2 linked regions of the Lichenibacterium dinghuense genome follow. The main gene of each other region encodes a partner of the protein of the gene in region 2 in a complex. Links are inferred from orthologs where the notes say so. Each region holds a gene or a part of one and is shown on either strand. Other genes may lie near its edges. The genes, in order: dnaG and L7N97_RS20125.

What was found.
Region 1: the proteins of L7N97_RS20125 (region 2) and dnaG are in contact, whole or in part, in a crystal structure (PDB 2R6A), measured with the Geobacillus stearothermophilus proteins. The link is inferred for Lichenibacterium dinghuense from one-to-one orthologs. Residues at the interface, in WP_033016901.1 of Geobacillus stearothermophilus: Ser13, Glu15, Ala16, Gln18, Glu91, Leu92, Asp94, Ala95, Val96, Pro97, Thr98, Ala99, Ala100, Asn101, Tyr104, Tyr105, Ile108; in WP_049624496.1 of Geobacillus stearothermophilus: Lys456, Leu457, Leu458, Pro459, Ala460, Asn463, Ala464, Leu467, Leu535, Leu536, Ile537, Ala538, Gln544, Glu545, Asp548, Tyr549, His552.

Annotation. Positions count from the first base shown.
Region 1 is NZ_JAJLMN010000001.1:5,260,074-5,274,215, forward strand. Bases 1-2,913 are described here. They hold dnaG (DNA primase), read right to left. Parts: upstream 2,494-2,913; coding sequence 508-2,493; downstream 1-507. Other genes in these bases: rpoD (RNA polymerase sigma factor RpoD), read right to left, coding at 1-353; L7N97_RS25275 (cell wall hydrolase), read right to left, coding at 2,552-2,913. Also shown: more of L7N97_RS25275, read right to left, coding at 2,914-3,205; L7N97_RS25280 (chloride channel protein), read right to left, coding at 3,315-5,093; L7N97_RS25285 (M16 family metallopeptidase), read right to left, coding at 5,216-6,496; L7N97_RS25290 (M16 family metallopeptidase), read right to left, coding at 6,588-7,943; L7N97_RS25295 (four-helix bundle copper-binding protein), read left to right, coding at 8,150-8,479; L7N97_RS25300 (hypothetical protein), read left to right, coding at 8,591-8,782; L7N97_RS25305 (50S ribosomal protein L11 methyltransferase), read left to right, coding at 8,909-9,829; L7N97_RS25310 (hypothetical protein), read right to left, coding at 9,860-10,063; L7N97_RS25315 (septal ring lytic transglycosylase RlpA family protein), read right to left, coding at 10,301-10,675; L7N97_RS25320 (hypothetical protein), read right to left, coding at 11,270-12,037; L7N97_RS25325 (hypothetical protein), read right to left, coding at 12,082-12,459; L7N97_RS25330 (DUF3891 family protein), read left to right, coding at 12,571-13,344; L7N97_RS25335 (DUF892 family protein), read right to left, coding at 13,369-13,866; L7N97_RS25340 (carbohydrate porin), read right to left, coding at 14,038-14,142. UniProt on the Escherichia coli protein: RNA polymerase that catalyzes the synthesis of short RNA molecules used as primers for DNA polymerase during DNA replication.
Region 2 is NZ_JAJLMN010000001.1:4,223,158-4,237,325, forward strand. What follows is about bases 5,583-8,521. They hold L7N97_RS20125 (replicative DNA helicase), read right to left. Parts: upstream 7,833-8,521; coding sequence 6,333-7,832; downstream 5,583-6,332. Other genes in these bases: alr (alanine racemase), read right to left, coding at 5,583-6,336; L7N97_RS20130 (30S ribosomal protein S2), read left to right, coding at 8,176-8,521. Outside these bases: L7N97_RS20100 (ion channel), read left to right, coding at 60-1,001; purF (amidophosphoribosyltransferase), read right to left, coding at 1,009-2,454; DNA repair protein RadA, read right to left, coding at 3,477-4,982; more of alr, read right to left, coding at 5,164-5,582; more of L7N97_RS20130, read left to right, coding at 8,522-9,201; tsf (translation elongation factor Ts), read left to right, coding at 9,386-10,309; pyrH (UMP kinase), read left to right, coding at 10,531-11,259; frr (ribosome recycling factor), read left to right, coding at 11,427-11,987; L7N97_RS20150 (isoprenyl transferase), read left to right, coding at 12,040-12,858; L7N97_RS20155 (phosphatidate cytidylyltransferase), read left to right, coding at 12,855-13,703; dxr (1-deoxy-D-xylulose-5-phosphate reductoisomerase), read left to right, coding at 13,712-14,168. UniProt on the Escherichia coli protein: The main replicative DNA helicase, it participates in initiation and elongation during chromosome replication. Travels ahead of the DNA replisome, separating dsDNA into templates for DNA synthesis.

The sequences.
Region 1 (14,142 bases), 1.0 Mb from region 2 along the record:
GTCGCGACCGCGGTGGCGCGCGGCGCCTCGACGAGGTCGCCGCCTTCCGGCGCCTCCTCCTCTTCCTCCTCCTTGGCCTCCGCCTTCTCGGCGCCCTCCTCGGCCTCCTCGCTCTCCACCACGGAGATGCCCATCTCGGACAGCATCGCGTAGATGTCCTCGATCTGGTCCGAGGTCACCTCTTCGGAGGGCAGCACGGCGTTGAGCTCGTCATGCGTGACGAAGCCGCGGCGCTTCGCGGCCTTGATCATGCGTTTGACGGCGGCGTCGGACAGGTCGAGCAGCGGGCTGTCGGCGGCCTGTTCGGCCACGGCACCCTCGCCCTCGACCTTCTCGTTGTCCTTCTTCGCCATCGTCCGCTCCGATCGGCCGCGCGCCGCGGAGGGCGCGCTCGCCTGAATCCCTGTGCTCATGCCCGACCTTGGCCCCGATCACATCTCGCCGTGGACCATCGGCCAAGGCTGTGAAGTTCGAATTAACTATGACGCAGGAAAGCCGTCCCCGACCTCAGTCCGCCGCGTGTTTCTGGCCCGACAAGGTCCCATAGCCCTCGACCATAGCCTCTGTCCCCTCCAACGTCGTGAGGTGGGCTTGGATCGCCTGGAGTTCGGCCCATCGCACCTCCGAAGGATCGCGGGCGAGCGCATCGCGGGCTTCCTGCAGATCTCTATGTAGGTCCCGGGCCTTGCGGTGCAAGGCCATGGCCTGGAGCAGGCTCAACTCGGCGTCCTCCGGGGCGGCCGCGGGACCGGTCGACCAGAGCGGCGCCCGCTCGGCCAGGGCCTGGACGCGCCGCCGGAGGTCGCCCGCGCCGCGCGCGTCGAGCGCCGCCTTGAACGATCCATGGTCCGGAACGTGCTCGGACAGCAGCTCGACCATGCGGTCGCGCAGGCCGGCCAGCTCCCGCGCCTCGAAGTCGAGCTCGCTCAGCCCCTCGGCGTGGTGGTCGAGAAGGGCGGGGTGGTTCATCACGATCGCCAGGATCTCGACCTCGCGCCGCTGGAACACGGGGGCGCCCGCGTCGGCGCCGCGCGACAGCCCGGCGCTGAGCTGCGCCGGGGCGGAACCGCGGTAGCCGCGCAGCGGAGGCGGGCTGCCGAAGCGCGGCCGGCCCGGAGGCGGGAAGGGCGAGGCCGGCCGGCCGGGGCGGCCGTTCTGCGGAGCGCCCGCCCCGCGCCGGTCGTGGCCCGGGCCGTCGCCGCGGCGGTTGCCCGTGAGCGCGTCGAGGCGGCCGTAGAGCTCCTGGCCGTAGTAGCGCCGTAGCGTCTCGTCGCCGATCTGCCGCGCGAGCTCGCCCAGGCGGTGCTTCAGCCCGGCGCGCCGCTCCGGCGTGTCGAGCGTGGTGGCCTCGACCTCGCGGCTCCACAGCACGTCGACCAGGGGCTTCGCCTGCGCCAGCACGGCCGCGATCGCGCCGCCGCCGCCGCTCTTGGCGAGGTCGTCGGGGTCCTGGCCGTCCGGCAGAAAGGCGAAGCGGAGGGTCTTCTCGGGCGTCAGCGCGGGCAGTGCCGTGTCGAGCGCCTTGGCGGCCGCGCGGCGGCCGGCGCCGTCGCCGTCGAAGCACAGGATCGGCTCCGGGCTCATGCGCCACAGCAATTCGCACTGCTCGATCGTCAGCGCCGTCCCGAGCCCCGCCACGACGTTGGGGAAGCCGGCGGCATGCATCGCGATGACGTCGATGTAGCCCTCGACCGAGATCACGGTGCCGTGGCCGTGGCCCTGGCCGCGCTCCTGGGCGGCCTTGCGGGCGCGGTGGTGGTTGTAGAGCAGGTGCCCCTTGTGGAAGAGCGGGGTCTCGGGGGAGTTCAGGTATTTCGCCGGGACGTCCTTCTCCAGCGCGCGGCCGCCGAAGGCGATGACGCGGCCGGAACGGTCCTGGATCGGGAAGATCACCCGGTCGCGGAACTTGTCGTAGGGCACGGCGATGCCCTCGCCGTGGTTGAGCAGCCCCGCCTCGCACATCACTTCGGCGGAGGCGCCCTTCGAGGCCAAGTGGTCGCGCAGGGCGTAGCGCTCGCCCGGCGCGTAGCCGAGGCGGAACTCCACCTGCACGGCGGGCGCGATGGCGCGCGAGGCGATGTAGTCGCGGCCGCGCTGCCCGCGCGAGCCCTTCAGCGTGCCCTCGAAGAACTGGGCGGCCCACTCCATGACCTCGACCAGGCCGGCGCGCTGCTTCTCGCGCTCGACGGACGCAGCCGTCGCCTTCGGCATGTCGAGGCCGGCCTCGCCGGCCAGCGCCTCCACCGCCTCGGGGAAGGACAGGCCGTCGGTGGCCATGACGAAGTCGAAGATGTTGCCGTTCCGCCCGGACGAGAAATCGAACCACGCCATCTTGGCGTCGTTCACGAAGAAGGACGGCGTCTTCTCGCTGTTGAAGGGCGACAGGCCGCGCCATTCGCGCCCCTCCTTCTTCAGCCGCACGCGCCGTCCGACGACGTCGGACACGTTTACCCGGTTCTTGATCTCGTCCAGGAATTCCGGGGTGAAGCGCATGGGGTCGATATAGGCCCGATGGGGTGGGCGGCAAAGGCCGGAGCGGGGCCGGTTCGGCTCAGTCCGCGGCGGCGGGGTCGAAGGTCGACACGAAGCCGGGGCCGCCGCGGTCCTGCCGCGGGCTCTCCGCGCGGCCGAAGGCTTGGCGATCCGAGAAGCCGCCCTGCGGCGCCTCGCCCTCGCCCGCGCGCGGTGTCGCGCGCGCCAGGGCCGCCATCTCGGCCGGGCTGCGCTTCTCGTAGAAGGAGTTGCCACCCGCTTCGAGCACGTAATGCATGTTGTTGTAGGGGAACGTGTAGCCTGTCGTGTGGAAGAACATGGCCTCGGGTCCGAGCGCTGGATGCCGCTCGCCGGCGAGCACGCGGTCGGCGACCTCCTGCGCGCGGGCGGCGAGGCGCGGCACCATGGGCTTCTCCAGCGCGCCGGGCGCGAACTGGTTGCGCTGGCCCACGACCTCGCACACGCTCTTCGGATAGCGCGGGTTGTCGAGTCGGTTCATCACGGTCGTGCCCACCGCCAGCATGCCCTCGGGGCTGGAGCGGTTCGACTCGAAATACATCACGCGCGCCATGCATTCGCGGTCGGTGAGCTGCGTCGCGGCGCAGCCGGCCAGCAGGGGAGCCGACGCCGCGAGGAGCAGGGTGGCCCGGACGCCGCGGCCGGGCCGGCTTCCGCCTCGCAGAGCGATCGGACGGAAGCGGGATGTCGGCATGGATCGGGCCTCGGTGGACTCGACCGACCATAGGAATCGCAGGCCTTAACGCGGGGTCACGGCACCCCGGGCGGGGGCGTCCTGTCCCGGAACGCCGCCGCGGCCCGCGTCATCGCGGGAAGATGTCGTTGCTGTCCGCCCAGGTGTCGACGACGCTGTCCTTGGTGATCAGGCCGAGCACGCCCCCGTCACGGCCCGTTACAACGCCCACCATCGACCGCGACCCGCGCAGCCGCTCGATGACCAGCGCCGCCGTCGCCTCGGGCGGCACGACGAAGAAGTCCCGCGACTCGAGGGCGTCGATGTCGAGGGTTCCTTCGGCCGCGGCCGCGCCGCCGGACGGCAGGCGCTTCACGGCCGACACCGTCCCGTCGCGCATCACCACGAGATCGGCCTCCCGGACATCCTCGCCGCCCTCGATGCGCTTCGCACCGTCCCAGCCCGCGACGTCGACCACCAGCGCCCGGCGGTCGATCAGGTCCGCGGCCGCGCGGGTGAGGAAGAAGTTGGCCTGCATGGCGGAGGGAACCGGGTGGCGGCGCAGGCGCAGCTTCGAGGTGTAGATCGTGTCCGGGGAGAGCAGGCGCCGCACCGCGATCGACAGCGTCACGGCGATGATCATCGGCAGCACGATGGCGTAGTCGCGCGTCATCTCGAAGATCATGGTCACGGCCGTCATGGCGGCCCCGGTGGCGCCCCCCACCATGGCGCCCATGCCGACGATGGCGAAGGCCGGCAGGTCGGCGGCGGTGTGGGAAGCCCCCACGGCCGACGACACGGCGGCCCCGAGCGTCGCGCCCATGAACAGCGAGGGCGAGAAAACCCCGCCCGACGAGCCGGAGCCGAGGCTCAGCAGCGTGGCGAGCAGCTTCGCGCCGCACAGCAGAAGCAGGAAGGCCGTGCCGTTCAGCCCGTCGTCGAGGACCTGCTGGACCGTGGAATAGCCCACGCCCTCGACGTAGTAGTGGCCGCGCCACAGCAGGAAGCCGTACATCATGAGGCCGACGGCGAGCATGCCGAGCGCGTGGCGGCCGTAGGGCGAGCGGATGCGGTCGAAGACGGTCTCCATCCTCTCCAGCCCCAGGATGAAGGCCGCCGAGGCGACACCCGTGAGGCAGCCGATCACCCCGTAGAGGCCGAGGGTCAGGATGGCGCTCTCCGGGTGGGCCAGCGCCACGATGTGCTGGGGAACCGAGAAGGCGGGCTGATCGCCGAAGAAGATCTGCGCCACGTAGGTGGCGGTGCCGGTCGCCAGCGCCACCGGCAGAAAGGTCGAGACGCTCACCTCGGGGAGCATGAGCTCGATGGCGAACAGCACGCCGCCGATCGGCGTGTTGAAGGTCGCGGCAATGCCGGCGCCCGCGCCGGCCGCCACCAGAGTGACGCGCTGGCCCGGCTGCATCCCGAGGATCTGGCCCAGCATGGAGCCGAAGGCCGAGCCGATTTGGATGATGGGCCCTTCGCGGCCCACGGCCGCGCCGCTGCCGATCGCCAGTGCGGAGGCCAGCGACTTCACCACGGCCACCACGGGCCGAATGATGCCCCGATTGTAGTAGGTGGCGTCGATCACCTCGGGCACGCCGTGGCCCCGCGCTTCCGGCGCGAAGGTGGTGACCAGGAAGGTCACGCCGAGCGAGCCCAGCACCGGCACGAGGATCACCGCCGCGCCCCAGGGGCTCGCCGGCGTGAAGATGCGCGCGTCGTAGTGCGCGTCGAGCTGCCCGAGGAACAGGAGGTTGTGCACGAGGCCGATGAGGTCGCGGAACAGCACGGCACCGAGGCCGCCGATGATGCCGACGAGGATCCCCAGCCCGCACAGCATGCCGAGGGAAAGGTGCCTCTCCGACGGCCGGGCGGGGGCCTTCGCGGCGGCCGGGGTGACGGGCAACGTCGCGCTCAGGATATCCTCCGGGGTTCGAGCCGAGCTGTCCCGGCTCTAACCCGAAGGACGACACATTCCAACGCCCGAGGGGAGACCTGACCGGGCGGCCTCCAGCTTCGGGCGGGCGCTCAGAGCCCCTCCGGCCGCCCCACCACCGTGGTCAGCAGCGGGCCCGCGCCCAGCATGCGGGCGCCGACGCGCTTGGCGTCGTCCAGCGTCACGGCCTCGATCATGCCGTTGCGCTCGTCGAGGTAGGACACGTCGAAGCCCTCGGTTTGCAGATTCACGAGCTGGCTCGCGATCTTGAGCGAGGTGTCGAACCGCAGCGCGTAGGAGCCGGTGAGGAACTTCTTGGCCTTGTCGAGCTCGTCCGCGGTGGGGCCGTCGGTGGCGAGGTCGTGGATCTGCTCGGCGATCACGTCGAGCGATTCCTTCGCGCGCTCGTTCTTGGTCGAGGTGCCGCCGCCGAAGATCGCGGTCCTGTCGAAGGTCGACAGGTGCGAATAGACCGAATAGGCGAGGCCGCGCTTCTCGCGCACCTCGCGAAACAGACGCGCCGAAAACACGCCGCCGCCGAGGATGTGGTTCACAACCACGGCCGCCATGTGGTCCGGGTCACGCCGCGGGATGCCGGGCAGGCCGAAGCGGATCGTCGACTGCGGGATGTCGAGGTCGATCACGCGCGGCGCGCCGCCGGCCGCCACCTCGATCGCCGCGACCGGGGCGAGCGAGCCCTCCGCCGCGAGGTCGCCGAAGGCGCGGTCGAGCAGGCGCCCGAGCTTGACGGCGTCGATCGCGCCGACGGCGGCGATGCGCAGGTCGCGCCGCGCCAACGTGCGGCCGTACATGTCGACGAGGTCGCCGCGCGACACGGTCGCCAGCGTCTCAGCCGTGCCCCGGACCGCGTGGCCGTAGGGGTGGCCCGGGAAGGCGGCCTCGCGCCAGCCCCGGCCGGCGAGCGAATCGGGGTCCTTGGCCTCGCGGCGGAAACTCGCGGCGATCTGGGCGCGCACGCGCTCGACCGCATCCTCGTCGAAGCGCGGCTCGGCGACGGCGAGGCGCAGCAGGTCGACGGCCTCCTCTACGGAGCGGCTCAACGTCTTCAGCCGACCCGACACGGCATCCCGGTCGGCGCCGAACGAGATCTCGATCGCGCGGTCGTCGAGCGCGCGGTGGAAGCCCTCGGAGTCGAGGTCGCCCGCGCCCTCGTCGAGCAGGCTGGCCATCATGGCGGCCGTGCCGGCCTTGCCGTCCGGGTCCTGCGCGGCGCCGCCCTTGAAGGAGAAGTCGATCGCGACCAGCGGCACGGCGTAGTCCTCGACCAGCCAGGCTTCGATGCCGCCCGGCGAGCGCACCTTCTGGACGGTGGCGGCGCGGGACACGGGCTTGATGGCGGCGAAGGCGGTCATTGGAGATCCGGGCGAGGGCGCGGGCGGGGCGCCGGAAACGGGAGCGGGCACGGGGGAGGCCCGTGCCCGCGCGGCGAGTGCTGGTGGCGCGTCAGGCCAGGGCGCCCTCGGGCTCCGGCGCCGGGACGAGGAAGCCCGTGACGGCGCGCTTCTTCTCGAGCCAGGTCGCGGCGACGTCGCGCACCTCCTCGGCCGTCACGGCGTCGATGCCGTCCGGCCAACGCGCCACGTCCTCGGCCGTGAGGCCGGTCGTCAGGGCCGCGCCGTACCAGCGCGCCAGCGTGGCCTGATTGTCCTGCGCGTAGACAGCGTCCGCCACGAGGCGCGTCTTGGCGCGGGCGAGGTCGCCCGGCTCGGCCAGCGTCGTCGAGACCGCCTTCACGACGTCGTCGACCCCGGCATCGAGCGCTTCGAGCGACACGCCCTCGGCCGGCATGGCCCAGACGTAGAAGCGCGTGTCGTCGAGCGAGGTGCCCATGTAGTAGGCCCCGGCCGCGACCGCGATCTTCCGGTCGAGCACCAGCGCCTTGTAGAGCATCGAGGTCTGGCCACCGCCGAGGTGATGAGCCATCACTTCGAGCGCCATCGCGTCCTGCCCGCCGGTGCGGTAGGAGGGGACGAGGTAGATGCGCTGGGCGCTCGGCTGCTCGACCTTCGGGTCGGCCAGCGTCACGAGGCGGTGGGCGTGGGGCGGCGGCTCCTGCGGGCGCATCCGCACCGGCGCCTCGCCGCGGGCGGGGATCACCCCGTAGGTGGCCTCCGCGAGGCGCTTCACCTCGTCGAACTCGACGTCGCCCGCGACGATCAGGATCGCGTTCTCGGGCGTGTAGAAGCGGTTGTAGTAGTTGAAGGCGTCGCGGCGATCGAGCGTCTCGATCTCGTGCTTCCAGCCGATGATCGGCTTGCCGTAGGGGTGGCTCGGATAGAGGGAGGCCTGCACGGCCTCGCTGAGCTGCTGCGAGGGATCGGTGTCGGTGCGCATGCGGCGCTCCTCCAGCACCACGTCGCGTTCCGGGTCGACGACCTCGTCGGACAGCACGAGGCCCGTCATGCGGTCGGCCTCGAAGGCCATCAGCGTGCCGAGGTGCTCCTTGGCGATGCGCTGGAAGTAGGCCGTGTAGTCGTTGGACGTGAAGGCGTTCTCCTGGCCGCCGAGTTCCGCGACGGTTTCCGAGAACTTGCCCTGCGGGTGGGTCGCCGTGCCCTTGAACATCAGATGTTCGAGGAAGTGCGCGATGCCGGACTTGCCGACCGGATCGTCGGCCGAGCCGTTGCGGTACCACACCATGTGCGTGACCACGGGGGCGCGGTGGTCGGGGATGACCACGAGGTCGAGGCCGTTGTCGAGCCGCCCGGTGGCAATGTTCGGACCGGCGGCGGCGGTGCCGTCGGCCGGTGCGCCGTTGAGACCCGGGGAAGCCGATGAAAGCGGAGCGACAGGAGACATGGGTCGAGGTCTGCGCGCTGGAGGATGGGGCGGGGACGCGCCGAGCCGTTCCTCACCGCGGACCCGAGGCCCGCGTTCGTGGCGGGTTCTCCCGCTCAATGTGACAATTCTTGTCAGAATGTCCAGACCCGGGCCGCGCCGCGGGGTCCAAACCTCCGTCTGATCGCCCCCGTTGTGATGCGCCACACCGAACGACAGGAGATGTCATGGATATGTTTTCCGCCAAGGCGAAGAGCTGCATCGACGCGTGCCTGGACTGCTATGCCACCTGCCTCGGCATGGCCTCGAACCACTGCCTCGTGGTCGGCGGCCCGCATGTCGAGCAGGAACACTTCCGGCTCATGCTGGCCTGCGCCGAGGTGTGCCGCACCCACGCTCACCTGATGATCCTGGGCTCGCCCCACGCCAGGCACCTCGCCCCCGAATGTGCGGAGATCGCCACCCGGTGCGCCGAGAGCTGCGCTTCGGTCGGGGACATGGAGGCCTGCGTCGCGGCCTGCCGCGCCTGCGCCGCGTCCTGTTCCGACATGGGCTGAGGGGTGCGCCTGGACGCGGGCAGACGCTTTCTGCCACAATTTTCGGCGGCGGGCGTGAACGCTTGCGCGCAGCGGCGCGTTGACATGCCACAAGCTTTCGGAGTCGATCCCATGCGCAGCCTCATCCTCTCGGTCGCCGCCCTCGCCCTCGTCGGTTCGGTCACCACGGCCTCGGCCGGTTGCCTCACCGGCGCCGCCGTGGGCGGCGTGGCGGGCCACGTGGCCGGCCACCACGGCCTGCTCGGCGCCGCCGCGGGCTGCGCCGTCGGCCACCACATGGCCAAGAAGAAGGCCGCGCACTGATCCCGACCGCCTGATCGGGCGCGACCGCCGAACGGAAGCCGTCCTGCGCGGGAGCGCGGGGCGGCTTTCGCGTTTCGGGCCGGCGTGCGCCGATGACAGGCACGGGGCAGCGTGCTAGCCGCGGGGATGCTCGAAGGCCTGCCCCCCAACGACGCGGCACAGCTGCTGCGGTTCACCTGCGACGAGGCGCGCGCCCGCGCCGCCGCCGACTTCGTGATGGAGGTCTTCGACCCCGCCGAAACCGCCGCGGCCTCGTTCGAGGACGAGGCGAGCGACCTCGACCCCAGGCCGTGGATCGTCGAGATCTACTTCGGACGGGGCGTCGACGAGGCGCGCATCCGCGGGCTGATCGCCGACACGATGGGCGAGGAGCTCGCCGCATCGGTGGTGACCGAGGAGGTCGCGCAGCAGGACTGGGTGCAAAGGTCGCTGACCGGCTTGGCGCCGGTGCGGGCGGGGCGATTCCTCATCCACGGCGGCCATGACCGCGATGCCGTGCGGGCGAACGACCTCGCCCTGGAGATCGAGGCCGCGCTGGCCTTCGGCACCGGGCACCACGGCACCACGCGCGGCTGCCTGCTCGCCCTCGACGCCGTGCTGAAGCGGCGGCGCCCGCGCCGCGTCGTCGACCTCGGCACCGGCACCGGCGTGCTCGCGATGGCGGCCGCGAAAGCCCTGAAGACGGAGATCTTCTGCGGCGACCTCGACGCCGTCGCGGTGCGGGCGGCGCGGGACAACGCCGTGCTGAACGGGGTGGCGCCGCACATCCGGCCCGTGGTGGCGGCCGGGCTCCAGCACCTCAAGCTGAAGCGCAACGGACCCTACGACCTGCTCCTCGCCAACATCCTGGCGCGGCCGCTGCGCATGCTGGCGCCGAGCGTGGCCGCCCACGCGGCGCCGGGGGCCGACCTGATCCTGTCGGGCCTGCTGCCCCGCGACGTGCGCGGCATCCTGTCGAGCTACGGGACCCAGGGCTTCGCGCTCGTGCGGCGCGGCGAGCTCGAGGGCTGGGCGACCCTCACTTTGCGCAAGCGCCTCGCCGCCTGAGCGGCGAAGCGGAACGACGAGCGCCGGACCTCAGATGCAGCGGCCGGCCCGGCCGTCCTCGTAGAAGGCGATCTCGGCCTGGTCGGACCATTCGTCGATGTCCCGCAGGGGACGGGTCGGGCGACGGTCGGAGGTCGCGGCCGCGAGGGCGCGGAGAACGTGTCCGACGACCTCGGACAGCGGGGAACGCCCGCCGGATGGGCCCAGATGGGCGAGTTTGGCGATGGTACGCATGGGTTTCTTCTGTTGGAGCGGAGGCCGGCGTCGCCGACTCCGCCCGTGGGTCTCGGCAGACCCGCCCCTCAATGAAGGCCGGGTCGTCCGGGGCGCCGAACGGCGCCGCCTGACCTCAAGATAGGCCGTCTGCCCGATATTGCACTGCACAATCGCCCGCGATGGAGGCAGGGCAGTGCTGGCATTCGCGGAGATCACGGCTCCGTGACGGTCTCGCGACGGTCCCGTGACGCCGCGTCAGAGGCGCGCCAGCGTCACCGGCTCCGTGCCGTTCATGCCGAGCGCGTGGGAGGCGGCCGGCGTCAGGTCGATGATGCGGCCGGCCGCGAAGGGGCCTCGGTCGTTGATGCGGACCACGATGGAGCGCCCGGTGCGGCGGCTCGTGACGCGGACATGCGCGCCGAAGGGGAGGAAACGGTGCGCGGCCGTGAAGGCCCCTGCGTTGAAGCGCTCGCCGCTCGCCGTGCGGTGGCCGGAGAAGCCGGGTCCGTACCAGGAGGCGAGCCCGCCGCCCTGTGCGGCGTGGTGGGTGCGGGCTTCGGCGGTCGATGCGACGGCGGAGCCCGACAAGACGAGGGCGGACACTGCGAGGACCTTGAATTTCACTATCAGTCGTTCCCTGACCGTTTCGAACGGTCCGGCAACATAGGTCCGTTTGGGGCGAGAATGTGGGACTGAAAGCGCCTCGCAACGACGCTGCTCTACAACCCGGCTCTTGGGGTTGATCTGTCCATCGGAGTCGTTGCAGCCCGGTCTGCTCCCGCAAAATCCGTTAACGAAACGTTATACTTGCGAAGGGCGCTCTTCACTTGCGAGGACTTGGTCGCCCAAGCTGTCGAGCGCGAAAGCGAGCTCGGCCGCAAGCTCGCTCCCGGCAGAGACCAAGAAATGAGCAAAGGCGTGGCCGGGCTGCCCGCCGCCGTGGAAAGCGGCGAAGTTCGCGAGTTGTGGGCCTGCAACGCAGGATGAACGCCCGTTCAGACGGGTATCGAAACCGCCGCATCCGGCGATGTTCCGCAAGAAATTCGCGACATCCTGTCGCAGGACGAAGGCCGATGGAGCGGACCGTCGCCGGTCCCAGAGCGGCGAATCACGCCGGTCTGGGGCGGGTGGAGGCCTTCGCGACCCGGCGCCAGGGCCCATACGGGATGCAGAAAAGGGCGGTGCGACGCCCGCACCGCCCTCGTCGAACTCGTGAGTCGGGCCTCATCGGCCGTCGTAGATCCGCACGCGTCCGCGCCGGTCGCCGCGCCCGATCTCGTCCGGCGGGAGCGGGCCGGCCGCGGGGCTGGCCGCGCCGATGCTGGGCACGTCGGCGGGCGACAGGTCGGGGGCTGGGCCCGTCACGGCGCCCGGCGCGGGAGCCAGCATGGTCGGATCGGTGAAGACAGGCGTGCCGGTCACGGCGCCTCGGCCGACGTACTGGCCGCTCCAGCCTTCGTCCCTCCAGGAGCCCTCGCGGTCGGGCATGTGCACCGCCGCGTCGTGGCCGAGGATGTCGCTCACGCGGTCCACCTCCGCCGCATCGGCCTTCACCGTGAGCAGTGTGCCGCCGCGCCCGACGCCCTCGGCGTAGGCGTGGGCGTCCGTCTCGCTCACGCCGACGTCGGTCAGCGAGCCGACGATTCCGCCGGCCGCGGCGCCGACGCCCGCGCCGAGCAGCGTGGATGCCAGCCAGCCCGCCGCCACCACCGGGCCGAGGCCGGGGATCGCCAGCATGCCGAGCCCGGCCAGCAGGCCGGCGCCGCCGCCGAGCAGGGTGCCCAGCGAGGCGCCGGCATTGGTGCCGGGGTGATGCACGTCCGACATCGGCGCGGCGTCGCCCGGGATGGCGCCGTGATACTGGCTGTGTGACGCGTCGTTGGACACGAGGCTGATGTCGTCGTGCGGCACGCCGGCCGCCTCGAGGCGGCGCACCGTTTCGGCGGCGTCCTCGTAGCGGTCGAACAGCGCGGTCAGGGTCTGGGTCGCCATGGCGGTTCGCTCCTCGAAGTCTGTCTCAGATCGCCGGAAGGCGATCACTGAAAGGCGACCTGGCCCTTGTAGTCGAAGCCGACCTCGAAGGTCCGGCCCTGGCGGTCGCCGTGGCCGCGCCAGATGCCGTTCCCGTCCTCGGTCAGCGCGGACACGTTGCGGAAGCCCGCTCCGGCGATGCGGTCCCGGGCCTGCCCCTCAGTGAAGCTGTTGGCGCCCCGGGCCAGGTCCGACATGGGCACCATCCGGACGGTGCCGGAGGCGTTCACGGTGGACGGCGCGTTGCCGACCGGGTTGACGATGCTGTTGTCCTGTCCGGTCCCCTGCGGCGGGGCGGCGTTGGCGGGCGGCGACGCGGTCTGGGCCGAAGCGCCGCCCGCGGTCAGCAGAACCAGGGCGGCGAAGAGGGGGAGAGTGCGCACGTCGTCCTCCGAGGGTGTTCCGCCCGACAATGGGCGGGGGGGCCGCGGGTTCCGCGGGGAACGGCCCGCCTTCGCGGCCCGTTGACCGTGCGACCGCGCCGGAGGTGTCCCATGCTGCTGCGCCGCGAAGCCCACCGCCGCATCGCCATCCCGCAGCCGGCCCATGCCGGGCTGTCCGGCCAGCTCGCCGCGGCCTGGGGCAACGCGGAGTTCGCGGCGCCGCGCCCCGAGGCCGTGTTGGCGGCGGCGCTCCACGACATCGGCTGGGCGGCCTGGGAGCGGGCGCCGACGCGCGACCCCGAGACCGGCTGGCCGCGGCAGTTTCCGGACGTGTCGAAGCTGATCCACGTCGGGCTGTGGCGCGACGGCGTCGCGACGGCGCGGCTGTACGGGCGATGGCCGGCCCTGCTCGTGTCGCTCCACGCCGACACGATCTATTCCCGCCACTACGATCCGCGCGTCGCCTCCGCCGAGGAGCGCGAGGCCGTGTCGGCCCTGCTCGACGACCAGCACGCCCTCCAGGCGGAGCTCATCGCCTCGCTGCGCGCCGATCCCGCGGCCGGAGACGCGTCCGACGAGGCCGTCGAGGCGGCCCGCCTGTTCGTGGCGGCGGTGGACGAGCTGTCGCTGGTGCTCTGCTGGGGCCTCGACGGGCCGCGCGACGTCTGCGAGGTGCCCTCGCGCTCCGGCCGCACCGCGACGCTGACCGTGGCGCCGGCGGGAGACGCCGTGGCGGTCGCGCCCTGGCCCTTCGCGGCGCGGCGGCTCGCGGTGGCGGCGGACGGGAAGGCGCTCACTGCGCCCTTCCCGTCCGACGACGCCCTGCGGCGCGGTCTGCGGGACGCTCCCGCCGTCACGCTGTCGGCGGTCCTCGTCCCGGGATGATCTCCGGGACGGGTCGCCGGCCGGTCATGCGGAGGCCTGGCCCACGTAGGCCTTCACGAAGGCCGGGATGTGCTCGCCGAGCCAGTCGCCGATCTCCTGTTCCTCCTTCATTGAGGTTTCCAGCACCGACTTGTCGTCCGATGCGCCGGCGGCCTCGGCGAGCGTGATCAGCACCTTGTAGGAGCCGATCTCGTAGGCCTTGTAGCCGACCGCGGCGAGGACGTCCTTCAGCACCTCGTCGCCCGCGGCGGAATGGATGAAGCCCGCCACCGTGGCGACCGCGCCGGTCACGGCCTCCTTGGCGGCGGACTTGGACGAGCCGTGCTTGGCCAGGAGGTCGTCGAGGCGCGCCGCCTGCTCGGTCGAGCGCCGATGGTCCTGCTCCATCTTCGCGTAGAGGTCCGGATAGGGCTTCATGCGGGGGAGCTGGTTCTGGATGGTGCCGATCGCCTGGGTCTCGACCGCATGCTGGTTGCGCAGGCCGGTGAGGTAGATCTCCTTGGCCTTGTTGGCGTCGCTCATGGTGCCTTCCGAAGTCGGTCCGGATCCGTGTCGTCCGGTCCGCCCTTCAAGCTCACGCTCGGCCCCTTTGTTCGGCCTGCGTCCTTCCGGCGCACGCGGGCCGGGCCGGGACGCCCCGCGCGCACGCCGCCCGGCGGGGCAGCGTGTCGCCGCCGAAATACGGCCCCGTCCCTAATATTGCACGGTCGCCCGCAGCCCGAACACGGCCGCGTTCCGGATCGGTCTGGGAGTCGCGCTGTAGGGGTCCGGGACGCCTCCGCCCGGGCGCACCACGTA
Region 2 (14,168 bases):
GACGGGCGTGTCGGCAGGCAAGCCGCCGCGGCGCCCGCGGCGCGATCGGATCCGCGGCGATGAACGACGAATCAGCGCGGGGGCGCTTCGGGACGGCCGGAAGCGGGAGGGGGCGCCCGCGCCGGCTCCGCAGCGTCACCATCGGCCGGCGGCAGGTGTACACGACGGGCCTCAAGCCCAGCGTCTGGAACGACGTCTACCACGTCGCCATGACGGCGCGGCTGCCGGTCTTCGTCGCGGGCCTGCTCGCGACCTTCCTCGCCATCAACGCCGTCTTCGCCGCGCTCTACCGTCTGAGCCCCGGCAGCGTCGCCAACAGCGGCGGCGACTTCGAGAACCTGTTCTACTTCAGCGCCGAGACGCTGACGACGGTGGGCTACGGCGAGCTGTTCCCGCAGACGCGCTACGGCCACATCCTGGTGAGCGCGGAGGTGTTCACCGGGCTGTTCTTCACCGCCACCATGCTGGGGCTGATCTTCGCGCGCATGTCGCGCCCGCGGGCGCGGCTGCTCTTCGCGCGGAGCCTCGTGATCGGCCCGCACGACGAGGTGCGGACGCTGGGCGTGCGGGTGGCCAACGCGCGGCTCAACGTGCTGGCCTCCGCCACGGCGCGGCTGTGGATGCTGCAGGGGCAGACCACCCGCGAGGGCGTGCATTTCCGGCGCTACGTCGAACTCGGGGTGCTGCGCTCGGAGAACCCGAACTTCGCCCTGAGCTGGACCATCCTGCACCCGATCGACGCGGCGAGCCCGCTCCGGGGCCGCTCGCTGGAGGACCTGACCCGCGAGGAGGTCATGTTCATGGTGGTCATCACCGGGCACGACGAGGCCTCGGGCCAGACCGTCCAGGCCAGCGAATACTACCTCGCCGCCGACCTGCGCTGGGATCACCGCTACGCCGACATCCTGTCGACCAGCCCGGACGGGCTGACGCTGCTCGACTACGACCGCTTCCACGACGTCGAGCCCGTGGCCGCGGCGGCCGACGGGCGCGAGCCCTGAGCCCCGCTCAGCTCGCCTCGGCCAGCATGGCCCACGGCCGCTCGCCGGACTCCGCCAGCACGTCGGTCAGGCGCGTCGGGTAGTCGCCGGTGAAGCAATGGTCGGTGAACTGCGGCCGCACGGCGTCGCGCTTCGGCAGGCCCATCGAGCGATAGATCCCGTCGACAGACAGGAAGGCCAGCGAGTCCGCCCCCATGAAGGCGCGCATGCCTTCGAGGTCCATCTGGGCGGCGAGCAGCTTGTCCCGCTCGGGCGTGTCGATGCCGTAATAGTCGGGATGCGTGATGGGCGGGCAGGCGATGCGGAAGTGGATCTCCGCGGCGCCGGCGTCGCGCATCATCTGCACGATCTTCAGCGAGGTCGTGCCGCGCACCACCGAATCGTCGATGAGCACGATCCGCTTGCCCTCGATCACGCCGCGGTTGGCGCTGTGCTTCATCCGCACGCCGACCTCGCGCATGCCCTGGCTAGGCTGGATGAAGGTGCGGCCGACGTAGTGGTTGCGGATGATCCCGAGCTCGAAGGGGATGCCCGAGGCCTGCGAATAGCCGAGCGCGGCCGGCACGCCGCTGTCCGGCACCGGCACGACGACGTCGGCCTCGGCGGGGCTCTCGGCGGCCAGCTCCGCGCCCATGCGCTTGCGCACGCCGTAGACCGAGCGGCCGTTCACGACGGAGTCGGGCCGGGCGAAGTAGATGTACTCGAAGATGCAGGGGCGGGCCGGCACCGGCGGGAACGGCTTCAGGCTCTCGATGCCGTCCTCCGAGATGACCACCACCTCGCCGTTCTCGATGTCGCGCACGAAGCGCGCGCCGATGATGTCGAGCGCGCAGGTTTCGGAGGCGAGGATGTAGCGGCCGTTCAGCTCGCCCAGCACCAGCGGGCGGATGCCGAGCGGATCGCGGGCGCCGACGAGCTTCTTGTTGGTCAGCGCCACGAGCGCGTAGGCGCCCTCGATCTGCCGCAGCGCCTCGATGAAGCGGTCCACGAACAGCGTCTTGCGGGACCGCGCGACGAGGTGGAGGATCACCTCCGTGTCGGACGTCGACTGGCAGATGGCGCCGTCGCGCACGAGCTGGCGGCGCAGCGACAGGCCGTTGGTGAAGTTGCCGTTGTGCGCCACCGCGAAGCCGCCGCCGTCGAGCTCGGCGAAGAGCGGCTGCACGTTGCGCAGGATCGTCCCGCCGGTCGTGGCGTAGCGCACGTGGCCGATGGCGGCCGAGCCCGCGAGCCGCTGGATCACGCGCTCCGAGGAGAAGTGGTCGCCCACGAGGCCGTGGCGGCGCTCGGAGTTGAAGGTGCGCCCGTTGAAGGACACGATGCCGGCGGCCTCCTGGCCGCGGTGCTGCAGGGCGTGGAGGCCGAGCGCCGTGATGGCCGCCGCGTCGGGGTCGCCGAAGATGCCGAAGACGCCGCACTTCTCGCGCAGGGATTCGGTTTCGAGGTCGCTCAACGGTCCATCCTCAAGCCGGAACGCCCGGGCAGCTCCAAACGAGGCCGGGCTCGGGGGAACGCGGGCGAGTCTTCGTCCGTCCGCCCGACCCCGATATGGACCATGGGGCGGAGAGATTTAAGGCGAGTTCCCTCGCGTCACTGCTTTTTCTTGGCAGACCTGCCCTGCGCGGGGCCCTGTGCCGGGCTCGGCGCCGAGCCGTTGATCAGGCTGTCGAGGCCCTGCTTGTCGGTGGCGGCGGCCGGAGCCGAGGTCGCGGTGTTCTTCGGCGCGCCGACCGCGCTCACGGCCGGGGTCGCCGGGGACGCGTCCGTGCGGCGCCCGGAGGTCGGCGGCACAGGCGCGGGCGCCGTGTCGGAGTTGGCCGGCGCGCCGTCGACGTCGGCCGGCGCCTCCTCGCCGGTGGCGCCCTTGTCGCGCTTGAAGCGCTTGAGCAGGTTGTCGGTGTCCTCGGGCAGCAGCGACACGATCTCGTTGCCGCTGGCCTGCAGCAGGGGCTTCGCCTTGGCGTTCAGCACCCAGTCGGGCTGCGACTTCACCGGCACGAGCCAGTTGAAGAACAGGAAGGCCACCACGCCGAGCAGGAAGCCGCGCGCCGCCCCGAACACGAAGCCGAGCGTGCGGTCGAGCGCGCCGATCCGGCTGTCCAGGATCGCGTCGGACAGCTTCACGGTGATGATCGACACCAGGATCAGGGTGGCGAAGAACACGATCGCGATCGAGGCGATCATGCGGATCGCGTCCTTGGCGATGTAGTGTTCGAGGTAGGGCATCACCCGCGGGTAGAGCAGGTAGGCCGCCACGGCGGCGGCGCCCCAGGACGCGATGGCCAGCACCTCGCGGGCGAAGCCCCGCACCATGGACAGGAGCGCGGACACCACGACGATGCCGAGCAAAGCCAGATCGAGATAGGACGGCATGGCTCTGCCCTCGTGCCTGTTGGTCGCGGGATGGAAGAAGGGCGGTGAGGCCGGCCGCGCCTTATAGCGAAGCGACCCCCCGGCGTCATCCCTGCACGACCTTCAGAACGGCGCGCCCTCGACCTCGCCGTCGTATTCCGTTTCCCGCGGCGCGGGGCGCGCGGCGCGGCGGCCGTCCGCCGCGCGCTTCGGATCGCCGCGCCGCTCGTCCGGCTCGGTCCGCCGCTGCGCGGCGCGCCCGCCGGGCAGGGCGGCGATGCGCGCCACGACGTCGGCGATGTGGTCGGTGCGCTCGACCCGGAGCCCGGCCGATTCGTCGGAGGAGCCCGGCGGCGCCACGGCGGCGTCGAAGCCGAGCTTGGCGGCCTCCTTCATGCGGGCGCCCCCGTGCACCACCGGGCGGATCGACCCCGACAGGCCGATCTCGCCGAAGTAGACCGCGTCCACGGGCAGGATCTTGCCCGTGATCGACGACACCAGCGCGGCCGCGGCGGCGAGGTCGGCGGCGGGCTCCACGATCTTCATGCCGCCGGCGACGTTGAGGTAGACGTCGTACTGCCCGAGCCGCACGCCGGCGTGGGTCTCCAGCACCGCGATCACCATGGCGAGGCGGTTGTTGTCCCAGCCCACCACGGCGCGGCGCGGCGTGCCGAGGGCGGTCGGCGACACCAGCGCCTGCACCTCGACGAGCAGGGGCCGCGTGCCCTCCATGCCGGCGAACACCGAGGTGCCGGCCGCCGTGGCGTCGCGCCCCGACAGGAAGAAGGCCGATGGGTTGCCGACCTCGCTGAGGCCCTTGCCCGTCATCTCGAAGACGCCGATCTCGTCGGTCGGCCCGAAGCGGTTCTTGATGGCGCGCAGGATGCGGAAGTGGTGGCCGGCGTCGCCGTCGAAGCTCATCACGGCGTCGACCATGTGCTCGACGACGCGGGGCCCGGCGATCTGCCCGTCCTTGGTGACGTGGCCGACCAGGATCACGCAGGCGTCGTGGTTCTTGGCGTAGCGGATCAGCGCCTGCGCGGCGCCTCGCACCTGGCTCACCGTGCCGGGCGCGGCGTCCACCGTCTCGGTCCACATGGTCTGGATCGAATCGATCACCACGAGGTCGAAGCGCTCCGACCCGAGCGTGCCGGCGATGTCCTCGACGTTGGTGGCGGCGGCGAGCCGCACGGGGGCGGCCGACAGGCCGAGGCGGTCGGCGCGCATCCGCACCTGGGCGGTGGCCTCCTCGCCCGAGATGTAGGCCACGCGCCCGCCCGCCTGCGCGAGCTTGGCGCAGGCCTGGATCAGCAGCGTCGACTTGCCGATGCCGGGCTCGCCGCCGAGCAGGATGACGGAGCCCGGCACGAGCCCGCCGCCCGTCACGCGGTCGAGTTCCGCGATGCCGACCGGCGTGCGGGGCGGCTCCTGCCCGGTGGCGGCGAGGCTCTGGAAGGCGATCTGCCGGCCCTTGGGCGCCGGCTTGCGCGCCGTGCCGGCGCCGATGCCGGTGGCGGTCTGCTCCTCCTGGATCGCGTTCCAGGCCCCGCAGCTGTCGCACTTGCCCTGCCAGCGGTTGGTGACGGCGCCGCAGTTCTGGCAGACGAAGGTGCTTCGGGATTTGCTCATGCGTCAGTCTCGAAGCGCTCCGGATGTCGGCACTCAACCCGCCCCATCCTGAGCAGGGGCCGAAGGCTCCGTGTCGAAGGACGCAGGCGCCCTCCGCGCGGGTTCGGCGAGGTACCGGGTCCTTCGACACGGGCGCTCCGCGCCCGGCTCAGGATGAGGGAGGTCGGGGGCAGGCCGCCAACTACGTTCCCGTTCCGTTTCCGATATAGTGCCGCCGGTGGCGCCGCCCAAGGTTGACCAGGATCTCGTAGCCGATGGTCCCGCAGCGCGCCGCCAGCGCGTCGACGTCGGCGTGCGGCCCGAGCCATTCCACCGTGTCGCCCGCCTTCAGCGCGCCCGCGGGCAGGTGGGTGACGTCGGCGATCGACAGGTCCATGGAGATGCGGCCGACGAGCCGGCAGGGCACGCCGCCGGCGAAGACCTCGGCGCCCCGCCCGTCGATGCCGCTGCCGCCGATCGGCACGCCGTCGGCGTAGCCGAGCGCGATCGTGGCGAGGCGCGAGGGCCGCTCGGCGGTCCAGCGCGCGTTGTAGCCCGCCGAGGCCCCGGCCGGCACCTGACGCACCTGCAGCACGCGGGCGTCGAGCCTCGCCACGGGACGCATCGGGTTCGGCCGGCCGGGCTGGGGGTTGCCGCCGTAGAGCGCGTAGCCGGGCCGCACGAGGTCGTAGGCCGGCCGCCCCGGCAGGAAGACGCCGGACGAGTTGGCGAGCGAGGCCGGCAGCGCCTTCAGGGCCCGCTCGCGCGCGTGGTCGAAGGCGGCGATCTGGCGGGCGTTCACCGGGTCGGCGGGGTCCTCGGCCGACACGAGGTGGCTCATCACGAGGCTGATCCCGGCCCCCTGGAGTTCGGCCTGCGACAGGAAGCGCGCGTCCTCGACCGGGAAGCCGAGCCGGTTCATGCCGGTGTCGACGTGCAGCGCGGCGTCGGGCAGGCGCTCGCCCGCCGCGGCCGCGCGCGCCTCGGTCCAGGCGCGCAGCTCCTCGGCCGAGCCGATCACCGCGTCGAGCCCGTGGGCGCGGTAGAGGTCGAAATCCGCCGCCTCGGGGTGGAAGCCGTTCAGCACGAAGATGCGGGCGCCGAGCCCCGCGGCGTCGAGCGCCGCGCGGGCGCGCCGGCCTTCGGAGGCGTGGGCGACGAAGAAGGTGAGGCAGCCGGCCCGCGCCAGCGCCGGCACGGCGGCCTCGATCCCGATCCCGTAGGCGTCCGCCTTCACGGCCGCGCCGCACTCGGCCGGCGCCGCGCGGGCCGCGAGCGTGCGCCAGTTGGCGCCGAGCGCGTCGAGGTCGATCGTCAGGACCGCCTGCGCGTCCCGATCGTCGTCGCGGCGGTCGGAGGAGGCCGAGCCGCTCACATCTGCTCCGGCAGGTGGTCGGCCCGGATGAGGTCGGAGAAGCGCGTCACCTCGGCGTCGAACTGCAGCTCCACCGTGCCGGTCGGCCCGTGGCGCTGCTTGCCGATGATGCACTCCGCCTTGCCGTGCGCGCGCTCCATCTCGGCGAGCCAGGCCGTGAACTCCTCCGTGCCCTCGCGCGGCTGCTTGCCCTTGAGGTAGTATTCCTCGCGGTAGACGAACATCACCACGTCGGCGTCCTGCTCGATCGAGCCCGATTCGCGGAGGTCGGAGAGCTGGGGCCGCTTGTCCTCGCGGTTCTCGACCTGTCGGCTGAGCTGCGACAGGGCGATCACCGGCACGGCCAGCTCCTTGGCCAGCGCTTTCAGGCCCGTGGTGATCTCGGTCAGCTCCTGCACGCGGTTGGCCTGCCCGCCGGACTTCGAGCCCGACAGGAGCTGGAGGTAGTCGATCACCAGCAGGTCGAGCCCGCGCTGGCGCTTCAGCCGCCGCGCCCGCGCCGTGAGCTGCGCGATGGAGATGCCGCCCGTCTGGTCGATGTAGAAGGGGCAGTGCTGCATCTGCCGCGCCGCCTCCGTCACCTGGTGGAAGTCCTCGTCGGTCACGTCGCCGCGGCGGATTTTGTAGGAGGCGACGCCGGACTGCTCGGCGATGATGCGGGTGGCGAGCTGCTCGGCCGACATTTCGAGGGAGAAGAAGCCCACGATGCCGCCGTTCACCGTCTCGATCGTGCCGTCCGGGCGCGTCTCGGAGCGGTAGGCCTTGGCGATGTTGAAGGCGATGTTGGTGGCCAGCGACGTCTTGCCCATGGCGGGGCGGCCGGCCAGCACGATGAGGTCGGACTTCTGCAGGCCGCCGAGCGACTTGTCGAGGTCGACCATGCCGGTCGAGATGCCGCTGAGCTTGCCGTCGCGCTCGTAGGCCTTTGCCGCGACGTCGATGGCGGTCGTCAGCGCCATGGAGAAGGTCTGGAACCCGCCCTCGGCGCGGCCCGACTCGGCCACGGCGTAGAGCTGGCGCTCGGCCGCCTCGATCTGCTCGCGCGGGGAATGGTCCACCGGCGCGTCGAAGGCGACGTTGACGATCTCCTCGCCGATGGAGATCAGGTTCCGCCGCACCGACAGGTCGTAGATCATGCGGCCGTAGTCGGCGGCGTTGATGATCGTGGTCGCCTCGGCGGCGAGGCGCGCGAGGTAGTGCGGCACCGTGATGCCGCCGAGGTCGTGGTCGCCGAGGAAGGTCTTCAGCGTGATCGGGGTGGCGATCTTGCCGGCCTTCACCAGCGACGACGTCACCTCGAAGATGCGGCGGTGGATCTCCTCCGCGAAGTGTTCCGGCCGCAGGAAGTCCGACACGCGGTCGTAGGCGTCGTTGTTGACCAGGATGGCGCCGAGCAGCGCCTGCTCGGCCTCGACGTTGTGGGGCGGCACGCGGAACTCGGCCGGCTCCGGCGCCGGCACGGCGGCCCACCGCGCGATCGTCTCGACATTGCTCATGGGCCGCCCCTTTCCCGGATGGGGCCGCGCGCCGCGCGCGCGCCCCGACCCGCCCTCGTTACAGTTAAGGCCGTGGAGCGGTGGTTAACAGCGCCCCGTCCCGGCCGTCGAAGGAGCCCTTAACCCTTTCGGCGCTCCGCCGCGCGCCTTGTCACGCGCCTGTCGCAAGCCCACTTGCCCCACGGGCATGCGGCGCCTATAAGCCGCCCCACCCCACACGCGGACTGTAGCGGACCTGTTCCAAGGCCCGCACCGGTGACCGACGAGGCCAGCGCGATCCATCGGATCGCCGAAGCCGCGCCGGTCGATCGTCCGCGGAGGTCCAACCGGAGAAGAGACTACCATGGCACTGCCCGACTATTCCATGCGCTCGCTGCTCGAAGCCGGCGCGCATTTCGGCCACCAGTCGCACCGCTGGAACCCGAAGATGGCCCCCTACATCTTCGGCGCCCGCAACAACATCCACATCATCGACCTCGCCCAGACGGTGCCGCTGCTGCACCGCGCCCTGCAGGCCGTGTCCGACACGGTGGCGGGTGGCGGCCGCGTGCTGTTCGTCGGCACCAAGCGCCAGGCGGCGGACCCGATCGCCGACGCCGCGACCCGCTCGGCCCAGTACTTCATCAACTCCCGCTGGCTCGGCGGCATGCTGACCAACTGGAAGACCATCTCGGCCTCGATCCAGCGCCTGCGCAAGGTCGACGAGACGCTCGACGGCGGGGCCGTGGGCCTCACCAAGAAGGAGCGGCTGATGATGAGCCGCGAGCGCGAGAAGCTCGAGAAGGCGCTCGGCGGCATCAAGGACATGGGCGGCGTTCCCGACCTCATCTTCGTGATCGACACCAACAAGGAGCAGTTGGCCATCAAGGAGGCGAAGCGCCTCGGCATCCCGGTGGCGGCCATCGTCGACACGAACTGCGATCCGGACGGCATCACCTATCCGATCCCGGGCAACGACGACGCGTCCCGCGCCATCCTGCTCTACTGCGACCTCGTGGCCCGCGCCGCCATCGACGGCATCTCGCGCTCGCAGGGCTCGCTGGGCATCGACCTCGGCGAGATCGAGCAGCCGGTGGCCGAGGAGGCGCTCGACGCCGCCCCGACCGCTCCGGTCGAGGCCGAGGTGCCGAGCGAGCCCTTCGAGCTCCTGTCCGCCCCGCGCGGCGCGCCGGACGACATGTCCAAGCTCAACGGCGGCTCGCCCCAGCTCGCCCAGAAGCTCAACGACGCCGGCATCTTCCACTTCTGGCAGCTCGCCGCCATGACGCCCGAGGACGCCGCCACGATCGACCGCGACCTCAAGCTCAACGGCCGCCTCGACCGCGAAGGCTGGATCATCCAGGCCCGCGAGCTCGTCGCCGGCGCCTGAGCGGGCCTTCCGACACACACTCCTCCTCCGGCCGCGCCCTCCGAGGCGCCGCCGGCGGCGACTGGCACCAGCGAACGACCGTTTCCTGCCACGGGCCGCCGTAACCGGCGCGCCCTGTCATGAAGCGGTCGTTTCCGTGGGGGCCCTGTCTCGCCGAACCCCTCGAACTCCATAAGGTGAACCCATGGCCACTATTTCGGCCGCGATGGTGAAGGATCTTCGCGAGAAGACCGGCGCCGGCATGATGGACTGCAAGAACGCCCTCAACGAGACGCAGGGCGACGTCGAGGCCGCCGTGGACTGGCTGCGCAAGAAGGGCATCACCAAGGCGGCCAAGAAGGCCGGCCGCGTGGCCGCCGAAGGCCTCGTCGCCGTGCTGGTCGAGGGCGCGAAGGGCGTCGTCGTCGAGGTCAACTCCGAGACCGACTTCGTGGCCCGCAACGCCGACTTCCAGGCGCTGGCGCGCGACGTCGCCGCCGTCGCCCTCAAGAACGGCGGCGACGTCGAGGCGATCCTGGCCGCCCCGGCCCCCAAGGGCGGCACCGTGCAGGACGCCATCTCCAACGCCGTCGCGACCATCGGCGAGAACATGACGCTGCGCCGCGTCGCGCACCTCGCCGTCGGCCAGGGCGTGATCGGCCAGTACGTGCACGGCTCGGCCGGCGACGGCCTCGGCAAGATCGGCGTGATCGTGGCGCTGGAGTCGGCCGGCAAGGCTGACGAGCTGCAGACGCTCGGCCGCCAGATCGCCATGCACGTCGCGGCCACGAGCCCGCTCGGCCTCGACGGCGCCTCGATCGACCCCGCGGTGGTCGAGCGCGAGAAGGCCGTGCTGGCCGAGAAGAACGCCGGCAAGCCCGCCCACATCCTCGAGAAGATCGTCGACAGCGGCCTGAAGTCCTACTTCAAGGAGGTCAGCCTGCTCGACCAGAGCTACATCCACGACGGCTCGAAGACCGTCGCCCAGGCCGTGAAGGAGGCCGAGAAGGCCGTCGGCGCCCCCGTGACGCTGAAGGGCTTCGCCCGCTTCGCGCTCGGCGAGGGCATCGACAAGCCCGACGAGCCGGACTTCGCCGCCGAAGTGGCGTCGATGTCGGGCAACGGCTGAACGGTCTCGTAACCGGCTCCGTGCCAACGATCTGACGGACGGGAAGGGCGGCCTCGGTGCCGCCCTTTCCATGTGCGGGGGGCCTCCGGCGCCACCGCAAAATCGACACGAAACCGGCGCGGTGGTCGGGTCCGCCCAGGGGGCGGCCCGGTCGAGGGTTTGGGCGGCAGCGGCGCCGCCGGCCCGGGCGTGCGGTCGATCCAGCTCGGAAGGATGAGGCGATGAACGCGGGCCACGGTGCGGGGATGTTCAGGCGCGTCGTCGTCAAGCTGTCGGGCGAGGCGCTGACGGGCGGAGACACCCACGGGCTCAACGCGCAGACGGTGCAGCGCATCGCGGCCGACCTCGTCGCGGCCTCCGACAGCGGCACCGAGATCGCCGTCGTGGTGGGGGGCGGCAACTTCTTCCGCGGCATCCAGGGCGCCACCAAGGGCATCGAGCGCGCGCGCGCCGACTCCATCGGCATGCTGGCCACCGTGATGAACGCGCTCGCCATCGAGGCCGCCGTGGAAGCCGAGGGCTACCCGGCCCGCGCCCTGTCGGCCGTGCCCATGCCCTCCGTGTGCCAGCCCTATTCGCGCCAGGCGGCGCTGCACCACCTCGCCAAGGGGCGCATCTGCGTGCTGGCCGGCGGCACCGGCAACCCGTTCTTCACCACCGACACCGGCGCCGTGCTGCGCGCCGCGGAGCTGTCCTGCGACGCCGTGATGAAGGCGACCCAGGTCGACGGCGTCTACTCGGCCGACCCGAAGCGCGACCCTTCGGCGACGCGCTTCGCCGAGCTGACCCACGACGAGGCCATCGCCCGGAACCTCGCCGTGATGGACACGGCCGCCTTCGCGCTGGCGCGCGAGAACCGCATCCCCATCATCGTCTTCTCCATCGCGGCCGAGGGCGCGATCCGCTCCGCGCTCGAAGGCAGCGGCACCTTCACGCTCGTCACGCCCTGACGCTCCCCGCGGCGCCGGAGCGTCGCACTGCCGCGGCCGCAATCTCCGCGGTCGCGTCGCGATTGAACGTGCGCGGGAATCGCCGCGCGTGTTAAGGGGTGTCGCTTCGCCGCCTCGCGGCTCGGCCCGACGGGTGAGGGGCGGACCTCCAGAACGGACTTGTCATCGTGAGCGCAGATTTCGACGTCGCCGACCTGAAACGCCGCATGCAGAGCGCGATCCAGTCGCTCAAGCACGAGCTCGCCGGCCTGCGCACCGGGCGCGCCAGCGCGGCCCTGGTCGAGCCCGTGATGGTCCACGCCTACGGCCAGACCATGCCGCTGAACCAGGTGGCCAGCATCACGGTGCCGGAGCCGCGCGCCCTCGCCGTGCAGGTGTGGGACAAGGGCATGGTCAGCGCGGTCGAGAAGGCCATCCGCGACGCCAACCTCGGCCTCAGCCCCACCGTCGAGGGCCAGCTCCTGCGCATCCGCATCCCGGAGCTCAACGAGCAGCGCCGCAAGGAGATGGTGAAATACGCCCACAAATACGGCGAGGAGGGCAAGGTCGCGGTGCGCCACGTCCGCCGCGACGGCATCGACCGCCTGAAGAAGCTGCTCAAGGACAAGGCCATCTCGGAGGACGACGAGAAGCGCCTGTCCGCCGAGGTCCAGAAGGTGACCGACGCCCACGTCAACGAGGTGGATGCCACCGTCGAGGCCAAGGAAAAAGAGATCATGCAGGTCTAGGCCTGCCATTTTGACCGTGATGGACGCCGGCCGGATGCTGCGGACAGCCGAGATGCAGACCACAGAGGGGGAGGACGGCCGCGGCGGGGCCGGCGCCGGCGGGGCCGCGGAGACGCGCCGCGGGCCGGCCGGGGATCCGGCCCAGGTCCCGGCCCACGTCGGCATCATCATGGACGGCAACGGCCGCTGGGCCGCGGCCCGCGGCATGCCGCGCCTCGAAGGGCACCGGCGCGGCGTCGAGGCGCTGCGCGCCGCCGTGAAGTCCGCCTCCGACCTCGGCGTGCGCTTCCTCACGGTCTACAGCTTCTCGTCCGAGAACTGGACGCGGCCGATCGAGGAGGTGTCCGACCTGATGGGGCTGCTCAAGCGTTTCATCCGCAAGGACCTCGCCGACCTCCACCGCAACGGCGTGCGCGTCCGCATCATCGGCGAGCGCGCGCGCCTGCAGCCTGACATCCGCGCCCTGCTCGACGAGGCCGAGTGCCTGACGGCGTCGAACGGCGGCCTCGTGCTCGTGGTGGCCTTCAACTACGGCAGCCGGCAGGAGATCGCGGGCGCCATGCGCCGCATCGCCGAGGGCGTGGCCGCGGGCGCCATCGACCCCGCCACCATCGGGCCCGACACCGTGTCGGCCCACCTCGACACCGCCGGCATCCCCGACCCCGACCTCATCATCCGCACCTCCGGCGAGCAGCGCCTGTCCAACTTCCTCATGTGGCAGGCCGCCTACGCGGAATTCGTGTTCCTACCGTGCCACTGGCCCGACTTCGACCGCCGCGCCATGGAGACCGCGCTCGAAGCCTATACGGCGCGCGACCGGCGCTTCGGCGGCATCCGCCCGGCCGAACGCAAGATCAAGACCGCGCTGTGACCGAGGCGGGCCCCGGTCACGGCCGCGCGGTGCCGGCGCGGGCCGGCGGGCGGGCGGAACTCGTCCCCCGCATCGCCTCGGCGCTCGTCATGGCTGCGGCGGCGCTCGGCCTCGCCTGGGCCGGCGGCCCGGCCTTCGACGCCTTCTGGTTCCTCGCCGCGCTCGCGGTGCTGTGGGAATGGCACGGCCTCGTCGGCACGCCCCGCCGCGCGCCGCTGACGCTGCTCGGGGGCGCCGCGATGCTGGTCGCCACCGCGCTGGCGGCCCGCGGCGATCCCGGCCGCGCCCTCGCGGCCCTGCTGCTCGGTGCCGCCGTCACGCTGCTGCTGAGCCGCCGCCGGCTGGCCGCGGCCGGCCCGCTCTACGCCGGGGTGCTGGCCCTGGCGGTGCCGCTGCTGCGCCATTCCGCGGTCGACGGCGCCGCGATCGTGTTCTGGCTCTTCGCCGTGGTGTGGGGCACCGACACGCTGGCGTTCTTCGGCGGCCGCTCCATCGGCGGCCCCAAGCTCGCGCCGCGGCTGTCGCCGTCCAAGACCTGGTCGGGCTTCGCGGTGGGGGTCGGGTCCGGCGCGCTCCTCGGCCTCCTCGTCGCGCCGCGGCCCACCGCCGTGCTGCCCGTGCTCCTCGCCGGCCTCGTCGGCGGCGCCCTGGCCCAGGCGGGCGACCTCTTCGAATCGTCCCTCAAACGGCGCTGCGGCGCCAAGGACGCGGGATCGCTGATCCCGGGGCACGGCGGCGTGATGGACCGCCTCGACGGGTTCATCGCAGCCTCCGTCCTGGCGGCCGCCGTCGGCCTCTGGCGTTTCGGGCCCGACGGGGTCGGGGCGGGACTGCTCCAATGGTGAGGACTTCCATGACAACGGACCGCGACGCATCCCCCACCTCGCCATCCGGCCCGGTGCCGGCCGGCGCCGTCCCGAAGACGCTGGTGATCCTCGGCGCGACCGGCTCCATCGGCCGCTCCACGGCCCGCATCCTCGAGCTGCACCCCGAGGCCTTCCGGGTCGCGGCGGTGGCGGGCGGGCGCGACGCCGAGGCGCTGGCCAGGACCGCGGTGGCGGTCGGCGCCCGCTTCGCCGCCCTGGCCGACCCGGCCGGCCACGCGGCGCTGAAGAGCGCCCTCGCGGGCACCGGCATCGAATGCGCGGCCGGCCCCGAGGCTGTCGAGGAGGCCGCTCGCCGCCCCTGCGACCTCGTGATCGGCGCCATCGCCGGCACGGTCGGCATCCGGCCGACCCTGGCCGCGATCGAAGCGGGCCGCACCATCGCGCTCGCCAACAAGGAGACGCTGGTCTGCGCCGGCGCGGCCG